DNA from 3 places in the Agrobacterium sp. 6Ca8 genome. Region 3 is predicted to be linked to each of the others. Evidence: riboswitches for the same ligand, from Rfam matches in the RefSeq annotation. Region 3 holds a riboswitch; each other region holds the start of a gene.
What was found. A riboswitch is a leader RNA that binds a small molecule or an ion and turns the genes downstream of it on or off. The one in region 3 is predicted to bind thiamine pyrophosphate.
Positions count from the first base shown of each region.

Region 1: another riboswitch for thiamine pyrophosphate. It lies ahead of ACZ5A6_RS17265 (ABC transporter permease); the one in region 3 lies ahead of thiB (thiamine ABC transporter substrate binding subunit).
Region 2: another riboswitch for thiamine pyrophosphate. It lies ahead of thiC (phosphomethylpyrimidine synthase ThiC); the one in region 3 lies ahead of thiB (thiamine ABC transporter substrate binding subunit).

Region 1 covers NZ_AP026434.1:669,084-672,357, forward strand. Annotated here, with positions in the region: gene ACZ5A6_RS17260 (ABC transporter substrate-binding protein) at 1-400, opposite strand, end outside; gene ACZ5A6_RS17265 (ABC transporter permease) at 397-1,182, opposite strand; TPP riboswitch at 1,311-1,413, opposite strand; gene ACZ5A6_RS17270 (TadE/TadG family type IV pilus assembly protein) at 1,595-2,884, shown strand; gene ACZ5A6_RS17275 (alpha-glucosidase) at 2,970-3,274, opposite strand, start outside.
Region 2 covers NZ_AP026433.1:2,298,662-2,301,935, forward strand. Annotated here, with positions in the region: gene thiC (phosphomethylpyrimidine synthase ThiC) at 1-1,772, opposite strand, end outside; TPP riboswitch at 1,867-1,978, opposite strand; gene ACZ5A6_RS11360 (acyl carrier protein) at 2,159-2,410, shown strand; gene ACZ5A6_RS11365 (acyl-CoA dehydrogenase family protein) at 2,410-3,274, shown strand, end outside.
Region 3 covers NZ_AP026433.1:2,459,511-2,462,784, reverse strand. Annotated here, with positions in the region: gene ACZ5A6_RS12085 (ABC-F family ATP-binding cassette domain-containing protein) at 1-1,323, shown strand, start outside; gene ACZ5A6_RS12080 (VOC family protein) at 1,415-1,807, shown strand; TPP riboswitch at 1,853-1,963, shown strand; gene thiB (thiamine ABC transporter substrate binding subunit) at 2,002-3,015, shown strand; gene thiP (thiamine/thiamine pyrophosphate ABC transporter permease ThiP) at 3,035-3,274, shown strand, end outside.

The DNA of each region.
Region 1 (3,274 bases), on a different replicon from region 3:
AGAAGCCGACCTTCTTGCCCTTCAGGTCCTTCAGGCTCTTGATTGGACCATCGGCCAGAACGGTGACGGTGTTCAGCGGGGTTTCCACCAGCGTGCCGAAACGGACGAGCGGCAGCCCTGCATCGTGGTCGAGATAGAGGTTCGGCTGGTAGTGTACACCGATATCGGCCTGCTTTGCCGAGACCAGACGCGGTACGGCGGATGGGTCTGCGGGCGGGATCAACTCGACCTCCAGCCCTGCATCGGCGAAAAGGCCGCGTTCCTTGGCAATCACCATCGGGGCATGGTCCGGGTTCAGGAACCATTCCAGCAATACGGTAAGCTTGTCGGCCGCCTGCGATTGCGCGGGCGAAAGCACGCTTGCTGCCGCGACGACGAGGGAAAGAAGAGTTCGTTTCATGGTGCCGAAAGTCTCCGCAAATGTTTGAAAGGAATGACGTGGTCTGTTTCTTTGGCCCAGGGGGCGAGGTTGGCCGTTGCCCGGTCGACGACAAGCCGCAGCAGCACCGCAATGACGGCGAGGATGGTCATGGCGGCGAACATTGTGTCGGTCTGCATGCGGGCATTGGACTGGATCATGACAAAACCGAGCCCGGCGGAGGCGCCCACCCATTCGCCAATGACCGCGCCGAGCGGGGCGAGCGGAGCTGCGACCCTCAGCCCGGAAATGAGTGAGGGAAGCGCCAGCGGCACACGCAGCCGGATTAGGATTTGCCAGTGGCTCGCCTCCGTCAGCGAGGCGGCATCGAGGATTGTCCGATCCGTGCGGTTGAGGCCGTCGGTGAAGGCTGAAGCGACGGGGAAAAAGATGATGATCGCCGTCATGACAACTTTCGAGGCCATGCCGAAACCGAACCAGAGTACGAGAATAGGGGCCAGCACGAAGACCGGAAATGCCTGCAACACGAGAACCATGGGCCAGACGAGGCGGCCAAAACGCGGGACGGCGGCAATCGTAAAGGCAACGAGAATGCCGGCGGCAATGCCAGCCGCAAGCCCGACAGCCATTTCACCTGATGTCACCATGGCCTGTCCGAACAGGAAGGCTGGCTGGCGCAGGAGTGCTGCGGTAACATTGGCCGGCGAGGGCAGGATGTAGCGGGGCGGTGCAAACAGCCAGATGCCCAGCTGCCAGACAATCAGAATAAGAACGACGCCCTTCAGCGCATGGGAGGCACGCATCGGCCGGGGCTCAGACGCAGCCGTACCGTATACGAAGGGAAGGATGTTTCATCATCATCGTTCGGTCTCCAGCTGTGGCGATCACGGAGATCCGGGCAAAGCGGAGAAGAGAAAGGGCAGTAACGCAAAGGCGCTACAGTTTCCGTTCCTACGCCGGCATGACCCGGATCAGGTTCAAGGGTCCGGCTCATCGCCATCTCAGCACCGTCAGGTGCTCCCCTCGGAAGAGACTGTTTTGCTAGGAGGGTTTTGAAGTAATGTCAACGTTGAAAGTTAACGAGAATATTGGCGAATTTGCCGCGAACATATTAGTTGTTTATTATATTAAGTTTATCAAAAATTAGTTATTTATTGAAACCGCTTTTCAATTCCGCTGTATTAGCTTCAGCTCCCAGATTGGTTGGGGGCGAACTTGAAAAACTTCTGGCAAGAGAAATCTGGAAATTTTGGCATTCTGACCGCGCTGCTCATGGTGCCTCTGTGCGGGGCTGCCGGTGTGGCGCTCGATATTACGCGCGGCATGTCGGTCAAAGCCGATCTGCAGCAGGCGGCGGATTCCGCGGCTCTGGCGGCAGTCGCCGATATGTCCGCAAGTGTTCAGGCGGCAAAGAAGATGTCGGGGGACGGTGTCATTCCCGTCGGCAATGAAGAAGCCCGGGCATTCTTCGATGGCAATCAGCGCGGCGACGCGGACTACACCATTACCTCTGTCGATGTCTCGGTGATCAAGCACGGCAATGTGGTCGAGTCGTCCGTCAGCTTCAAGGCGTCGGTCAGCACGACCCTCTCAGGGCTTCTGGGGAAGGATTTCGTTTCGGTTGCCGGCACGGCCACGGCCAAATACGAAACGGAAACCTTCAGCGATTTCTATCTTCTGCTTGATAATACGCCCTCCATGGGAGTGGGCGCGACACCCACGGATGTTGCCACCCTGGTTGCGAACACTGGCGATAAATGCGCTTTTGCCTGTCACATCGTGAAGGACGGCGTGGCAGACCCGAACAGCTATTACTTCAAGGCCAAGAAACTCGGGGTTACGACGCGTATCGACGTGGTTGCCAAGGCAACCGCCAGCCTGATGGACACGGCAAAGTCCACGCGCAAAAGCAGCAATCAATATCGCATGGCCGTCTATACCTTCGGGGAACGGGCGGAAGATACCAAGCTGCTTGAGGTCGTTTCGCTAACCTCGGATCTGGACGCAGCAAAGAAAAAAGCTGGTGAAATCAACCTGATGTCAATCCCCTATCAGGGATACAACAACGACCAGCAAACAGATTTCGACCGGGCACTGATCCAGATTGGAGATAAGGTCGGCAGTTCGGGCACGGGCGCAAGCTCGGCAAATCCGGATAAGGTTATTTTCTTTGTTTCAGACGGGGTGGGCGACAGTTACAAGCCGTCCTCCTGTACTAAAAAACTGACGGGAGGCCGCTGTCAGGAGCCGATCGACATCAAAGACTGTACGAAATTGAAGGAAAAGGGTTTTCGTATCGCGGTGCTTTATACCACCTATCTGCCGCTGCCGACGAATGACTGGTATAATAGCTGGATCAAGCCCTTTCAGGCGGAAATCGGCTCACGCATGCAGAGCTGCGCTTCCCCGGGCCTGTACTTCGAAGTCAGCCCGTCCCAGGGCATCAGCGACGCGATGACGGCATTGTTCAAGAAAGCCATTACATCACCACGCCTGACGGGCTGATGGCCTTTTAGCGAGGCCTGTTAAAGCATCGGTTGAACGCCGCAATATCTGCGGCGTTTTTTGGAAATGGCCGGAAGGTGATGCTTCAAGCGATATTGCGAAGCTGTTCAAATAACGCAGTAAAGGGCGTTTCAGCGCGGTGGAACACAGCCGGCTGGCCTATCGGAGCCTCCACGGTGATCTCGTGCCCGCCAAAATACCGCGCGCCACTCCAAAGATGCATCCATTCCCCATCGCCCGGAAGGTAAAGCGTGCGCTGCGTCTCCCCCGCCTTCCACACTGGTGCGACCAGCATGTCGGCCCCATAGAGATAGCTGTCCTGAATGGCATAGGTCTGCCGGTCGTTCTCGTGATGCAGGAAAAGCGGGCGCTGTACCGGCAGGCCGGTTT
Region 2 (3,274 bases), 160 kb from region 3:
TTGAAGCGCGCGGCCATGGCCTCCAGCCCTTCCTTCTGCGCCTCGGCGCGGATGTCATGGGAAATCCGCATCGAGCAGAATTTCGGCCCGCACATCGAGCAGAAATGCGCGACCTTGTGCGCCTCCTTCGGCAGGGTCTCGTCATGGAAGGAGCGCGCCGTGTCCGGATCCAGCGACAGGTTGAACTGGTCTTCCCAACGGAACTCGAACCTTGCACGCGACAGCGCATCGTCCCGCACCTGTGCTGCCGGATGGCCCTTGGCGAGATCGGCCGCGTGAGCCGCGATCTTGTAGGTGATGACACCGACCTTCACGTCGTTACGATCCGGCAGACCCAGATGTTCCTTCGGCGTGACATAGCAGAGCATCGCCGTGCCAAACCAGCCGATCATCGCTGCCCCGATGCCGGAAGTGATGTGGTCGTAACCGGGGGCGATATCAGTCGTTAGCGGCCCAAGCGTATAAAAGGGCGCCTCACCGCAGGTTTTCAACTGCTTGTCCATGTTCTCCTTGATCTTGTGCATCGGCACATGGCCGGGGCCCTCGATCATGACCTGGCAATCCTTCGCCCATGCGATCTGTGTCAACTCACCGAGCGTCTCCAGCTCGGCAAATTGCGCGGCGTCGTTGGCGTCGGCAATCGAACCGGGCCGCAACCCGTCACCCAGCGAGAAGGAAACATCATAGGCACGGCAGATGTCGCAGATCTCGTCGAAATGCTCGTAGAGGAAGCTTTCCTTGTGATGATGCAGACACCACTTGGCCATAATCGACCCGCCGCGTGAGACGATACCGGTGACACGGTTGACGGTAAGCGGAATGTAATGCAGCCGAACACCGGCATGGATGGTGAAATAATCCACGCCTTGCTCCGCCTGTTCGATCAACGTATCGCGGAACACTTCCCAGTTCAGGTCCTCGGCAATGCCGTTGACCTTCTCCAGCGCCTGATAAAGCGGCACCGTGCCGATCGGCACCGGCGAATTGCGGATGATCCATTCGCGGATATTGTGGATGTTGCGCCCGGTCGAAAGGTCCATGACGGTATCGGCACCCCAGCGGATCGCCCAGACCATCTTCTCCACCTCTTCGGCCATGGAGGAGGTAACGGCGGAATTGCCGATATTGGCGTTGATCTTGACCAGAAAATTACGGCCGATGATCATCGGCTCAAGCTCGGGGTGATTGATGTTGGCCGGGATGATGGCGCGGCCCGATGCGACTTCCTGACGGACGAACTCCGGCGTCACATAATCGGGTATCTGTGCACCGAAACTCTCGCCATCACGAGCCAGCTTCTCCTTCGCCGCTTCGCGCCCCAGATTTTCGCGGATGGCGATGAACTCCATTTCCGGCGTGATGATGCCTGCCCGCGCATAGGCAAGCTGCGTTACGGCTTTTCCTTCCGTGGCCATCAGCGGCTGGTGGCGCATGGCAAATTCAGGCGTCAGGCGCTCGCCGGTGGCAAAGCCGTTATCCTCCGGTTTGACGTGCCGACCGTCGTAAGCCGCGACATCGCCGCGCGCTACAACCCAGTCGTGACGCAGGCGCGGCAGACCCTTTTCGATCAGAACGTTATGCAATGGATCGGTATAGGGGCCTGAAGAATCATAGACCGTGACCGGCGGTTCTCCCGCCGTCGGGTGGACGGCGATTTCGCGCATGGGCACGCGAATATGCGGATGCAAAATTCCGGTTTTGTGGATTTTCGTGGAGGCGGGATGCGGCCCGGTTGTGACGACAAGCGGGATATTCTTGGCAACGATATTCATCATGAGGCTCCAAAGTTTGACAGTGGAGACCCAGTTCGAGCCGGAATGATGGAAAATACCGACGCGTCGGCAGCGCAAGTTACACGCAATCCGACCTTCGGTCTTTGCACCGTCCCTACGCCAGTATGAACTGGATCAGGTTCAACGGGTCACTGCGCATAAAAGCAGAATCTCAGCCCCTTGACGGGACACCCCTGGTGAATGGACACAAGAGAAAACACCGCCCGACATTTGTCAAGGGTGCTGCTGATGGCTGGCAAAGGTGGACGAACAACAAAAGCGCCGTTAGTGGTAATTAACCTAACGGTTTAGGCGAATATTATCGTTTTCAAATTAACGATAAGCACAAACCATCCTGATGTTAAATTCATGGGAGATAAGTCGGAATGAATGCGACTATTCGTGAAATACTGGCAAAATTCGGCCAGCTTCCTACCCCCGTCGATACGATTGAAAACGAAGCAGATCTTTATGCGGCAGGTCTTTCTTCCTTTGCCTCGGTGCAATTGATGCTGGGTATCGAGGAAGCTTTCGATATCGAATTCCCCGACAACCTCTTGAACCGCAAGTCCTTTGCCAGCATCAAGGCCATTGAAGACACCGTTAAGCTCATTCTGGATGGTAAAGAGGCAGCCTGATGAATGTGACCGTTGCGCCGCAGGATGAAACGCTGTCCGCGCGCGCAAGCCGCGTCGCAGCAATTGCCGCCAAACACGCGGACGAGGTGGACGTCACCGGTCGCTTCCCGGAGGAAGCCGTCAAGGCGCTGAGACAAGAGCGCCTTCTCGGCATTCAGGTCCCGTCCTCTCTTGGTGGCGAAGGCGCATCCATACAGCAAATCGCCGATATCTGCGCCCGGCTTGGCCAGGCCTGTTCGGCAACCGCGATGATTTTCGCCATGCACCACATCAAGGCATCGAGCCTTGTGGAACACGGCGAGACAAGCCCATGGCATGCGGGCTTCATGAGCCGCATTGCAAGCGAACAGCTTCTGCTCGCATCGGCCACGACCGAAGGCGGAATCGGCGGCAATCTGCGCAATTCCATCTGCGCAATCGAGGTGGAAGGAGACATCTGCCGGCTGGAGAAGGACGCCACCGTCATTTCCTACGGCAGCAATGCGGATGCCATCCTCATCACCTCGCGCGCCCACAAGGATGCCGCCCCGGCCGATCAGGTGATGACCATCTTCCTGAAAGATCAGTACAAGCTCGAGAAGACCCATGTCTGGGACACACTCGGCATGCGCGGCACCTGTTCGGACGGTTTCCTGTTCCGCGGCGAGGCGCCAGCGGTGCAGATATTCCCAAAACCCTTTGCGGAAATCGCCGCGCAATCCATGCTTGCAAGCTCGCATCTTCTGTGGAGCGCCGTTTGGTATGGCATCGCGTCGGATGCGGTGCTGCGCGCGCAATCCTTCGTCAGGACGGCTGCACGCAAGTCGCCCGGTGTCACACCGCCAGGCGCTATCCACATTGCCGAAATTTCCACCAAATTGCAGG
Region 3 (3,274 bases):
CTGGTGCTGATCTCGCACGACAGGCGTTTTCTGGAAAAGGTTTCGACCTCGACCGTGTGGCTGGATCGCGGCCAGTCCCGTCGTCTCAATCGCGGTTTTGCGTATTTCGAGGAATGGCGCGACAAGGTGCTGGAAGAGGAAGAGCTGGAGCAGCACAAGCTCGGCAAGGCCATCGAGCGTGAAGAACACTGGATGCGTTACGGCGTGACCGCGAGACGCAAGCGCAACATGCGCCGCGTGGGCGAGCTTCAGGCAATGCGTGCGGACTATCGCGGCCACAAGGGACCGCAGGGGAGCGTGCAGGCGACGGCTGCGGAGGTGCGGGAATCCGGCAAACTGGTCATCGAGGCAGACGCAATCACCAAGTCTTACGGCGAGCGCGTGATCATCGCGCCGTTTTCGCTACGGGTGCATCGCGGTGATTGCATCGGTCTCGTCGGGCCGAACGGTGCCGGCAAGACAACGCTTTTGAAGATGCTGACCGGCCAGCTTCAGCCCGATAGCGGCACGGTAAAGCTCGGCACCAATCTGGAAATCGCGACGCTTGACCAGAAGCGTGAAGATCTCAATCCAAACGATACGCTCGCTCATTACCTCACCGACGGTCGCGGCGACAATTTGCTGGTCAATGGCGAGTTGAAACATGTGACGGGTTACATGAAGGACTTCCTGTTCCAGCCGGAACAGGCCCGCACGCCCATCCGCAACCTCTCCGGTGGTGAGCGCGCCCGTCTTATTCTTGCGCGCATTCTGGCGCGGCCTACCAACCTGCTGATCCTTGACGAGCCGACCAACGATCTCGATATCGAAACGCTCGATCTGTTGCAGGAAATCGTTGCGGGCTTTTCCGGCACGGTCATTCTCGTCAGCCACGACCGCGATTTCCTCGACCGTACCGTCACCTCCACAATCGCGCCCGCCAATCCGGACCAGCCGGATGGACGCTGGATCGAATATGCCGGCGGCTACTCGGACATGATGGCGCAACGCAAGGGTGCCGCAGAAGAAAAGCGCAAGGCGGAGAAGCAGGAAAAGGCAAAGACCGCCCCTTCCGCCTCCGCGTCGCAGGACCCCTCAAAGGCCAAGGGCAAGCTTTCCTTCAAGCAAAAATTTGCGCTCGAAAACCTTCCAAAGGAAATGGAGAAGGCGCAGGGCGAAATCGCCAAGCGTGAGCAGCGTATGGCCGATCCCAATCTGTTCACCAAGGACCCGGCTACCTTCAATACGCTGGCGCAGGAAATGACGAAGCTGCGCGAAAAGCTCGAAGCCATGGAAGAGGAATGGCTGGAGTTGGAGATGCTGCGCGAGGAAATTGAAGGGTGACTTGGTCGCGATTTCTTGACTGAGGTCTCATCCACCTTTGACAGGGAGGCGGAATTGCCGTTTCCTGTGCGGGTTCGGAGGAGTTCAGAAAATGCGCATGATCTTCGTCAATCTGCCGGTCAAGAATATCGAGACATCGAGAAGCTTCTTCACGGCTCTCGGTTTCACCTTCAATCCGGAATATTCGGATGACCGCACGCTCTGCATGATCGTTGAGGAGAACATCTTCGTGATGCTTCTTCAGGAGGAGCGTTTTCGCGATTTCATCAATGGCGATATCGCCGACGCCACACGCAGCACCGAGGTCCTGACCTGTCTCACAGCGGGAAGCCGTGAGGAAATCGACCGGATGATCGAAACGGCGCTCGCCTCGGGTGGCAGCAGCTGGAAACCGGTTCAGGATCACGGTTTCATGTATGCCGGTAGTTTTCAGGATCCCGACGGCCATGTCTGGGAACTGGTGCACATGGTGCAGCAGGCCTGACGGCAGCCATCTTGCCAATCAGAGACAGCGGGACTACATCATCATCTTGATCTAACGGGGTGTCTTTTGTGCTTGCGTGCAAAAGGCTGAGAGGCTTGCCAACCCGAAGAACCTGATCCGGTTCATACCGGCGGAGGGATTAGACGGCTTAAGGCAAGCGGCTATTTCCCTTTTCGTTTTTTGAGGAGATACCCGTGCGCCGTCGTCTTTTCCTGAATTCCCTCGTTGCCGTTTCGTTGTTTCTGCCCGGTCTTGCCACTGCTCAGGACAGACAGGAACTGACCGTCTACACCTATGAAAGCTTCGTTTCCGAATGGGGTCCCGGCCCCAAGGTGAAAGAGGCCTTCGAGAAAGTGTGCGATTGCACGGTCAATTTCGTCGGTGTGGCGGATGGCGTGGCGCTGCTCAACCGCCTGAAGCTTGAAGGGGCGGCGTCGAAGGCGGATGTCGTTGTTGGTCTCGACACCAATCTGGTCGCGGAAGCGAAACAGACCGGCCTCTTCGATATCAGCGGTATCGATGCATCGGCGGCCAAGGTGCCGGGCGGTTACAAGGACGACATTTTCGTCCCTTACGACTACGGTCATTTCGCCGTTGTCTATGACACGCAGACGATAAAAAATCCGCCGACGAGCCTGAAGGATCTGGTGGACGGCGATCCTTCACAGAAAATCGCCATTCAGGACCCGCGCACCTCCACGCCGGGGCTTGGCCTGCTGCTCTGGGTGAAGTCCGTTTACGGCGACAAGGCACCGGAAGCCTGGGCGAAGCTCCGGAAGCGCATTCTCACCGTCACGCCGGGCTGGTCGGAATCCTATGGCCTTTTCACCAAGGGTGAGGTGCCGATGGTGCTCTCCTACACCACGTCGCCTGCCTATCACATGGTCTCGGAAAAGACGGATCGCTATCAGGCCGCGGGTTTTTCCGAGGGGCATTACATCCAGATCGAGGTTTCCGGCCTTCTCAAAAACGCGCCGCACAAGGAACTGGCGAAGCAGTTCCTCGCTTTCACGCTCACATCAGGATTTCAGGATGCCATTCCGGAAAACAACTGGATGATGCCGGTCGCGGCAACGTCCACGCCCCTGCCCGAGGCATTTTCCAAACTCGTCGTACCGCAGAAGACCTTCCTGATGGACCCGGAAGAGGTGGCGAAGAACCGCAAGGCCTGGATCGACGAATGGCTTGCGGCCATGAGCATGAACTGAGCAAGAGGCACGCCCGCGCATGATGCTGCGTCGCGACTACAGATGGTCGATCATTGGCGGAACGGCGGCGTTTGCCGCCGTTTTCCTGTTCATGGCGCTTGCTGTATCAGCACTCCTGTCTTTCGATGCCGGCACATCCGCCACCGGAATCGTGGATGCCTACACGCTGCGCATCCTGCGCTTCACGCTCTATCAGGCAACGTTGTCCACTGTTCTTTCCATTGTTCTCGGCCTGCCGGTGGCGCTTGCGCTCTCCCGC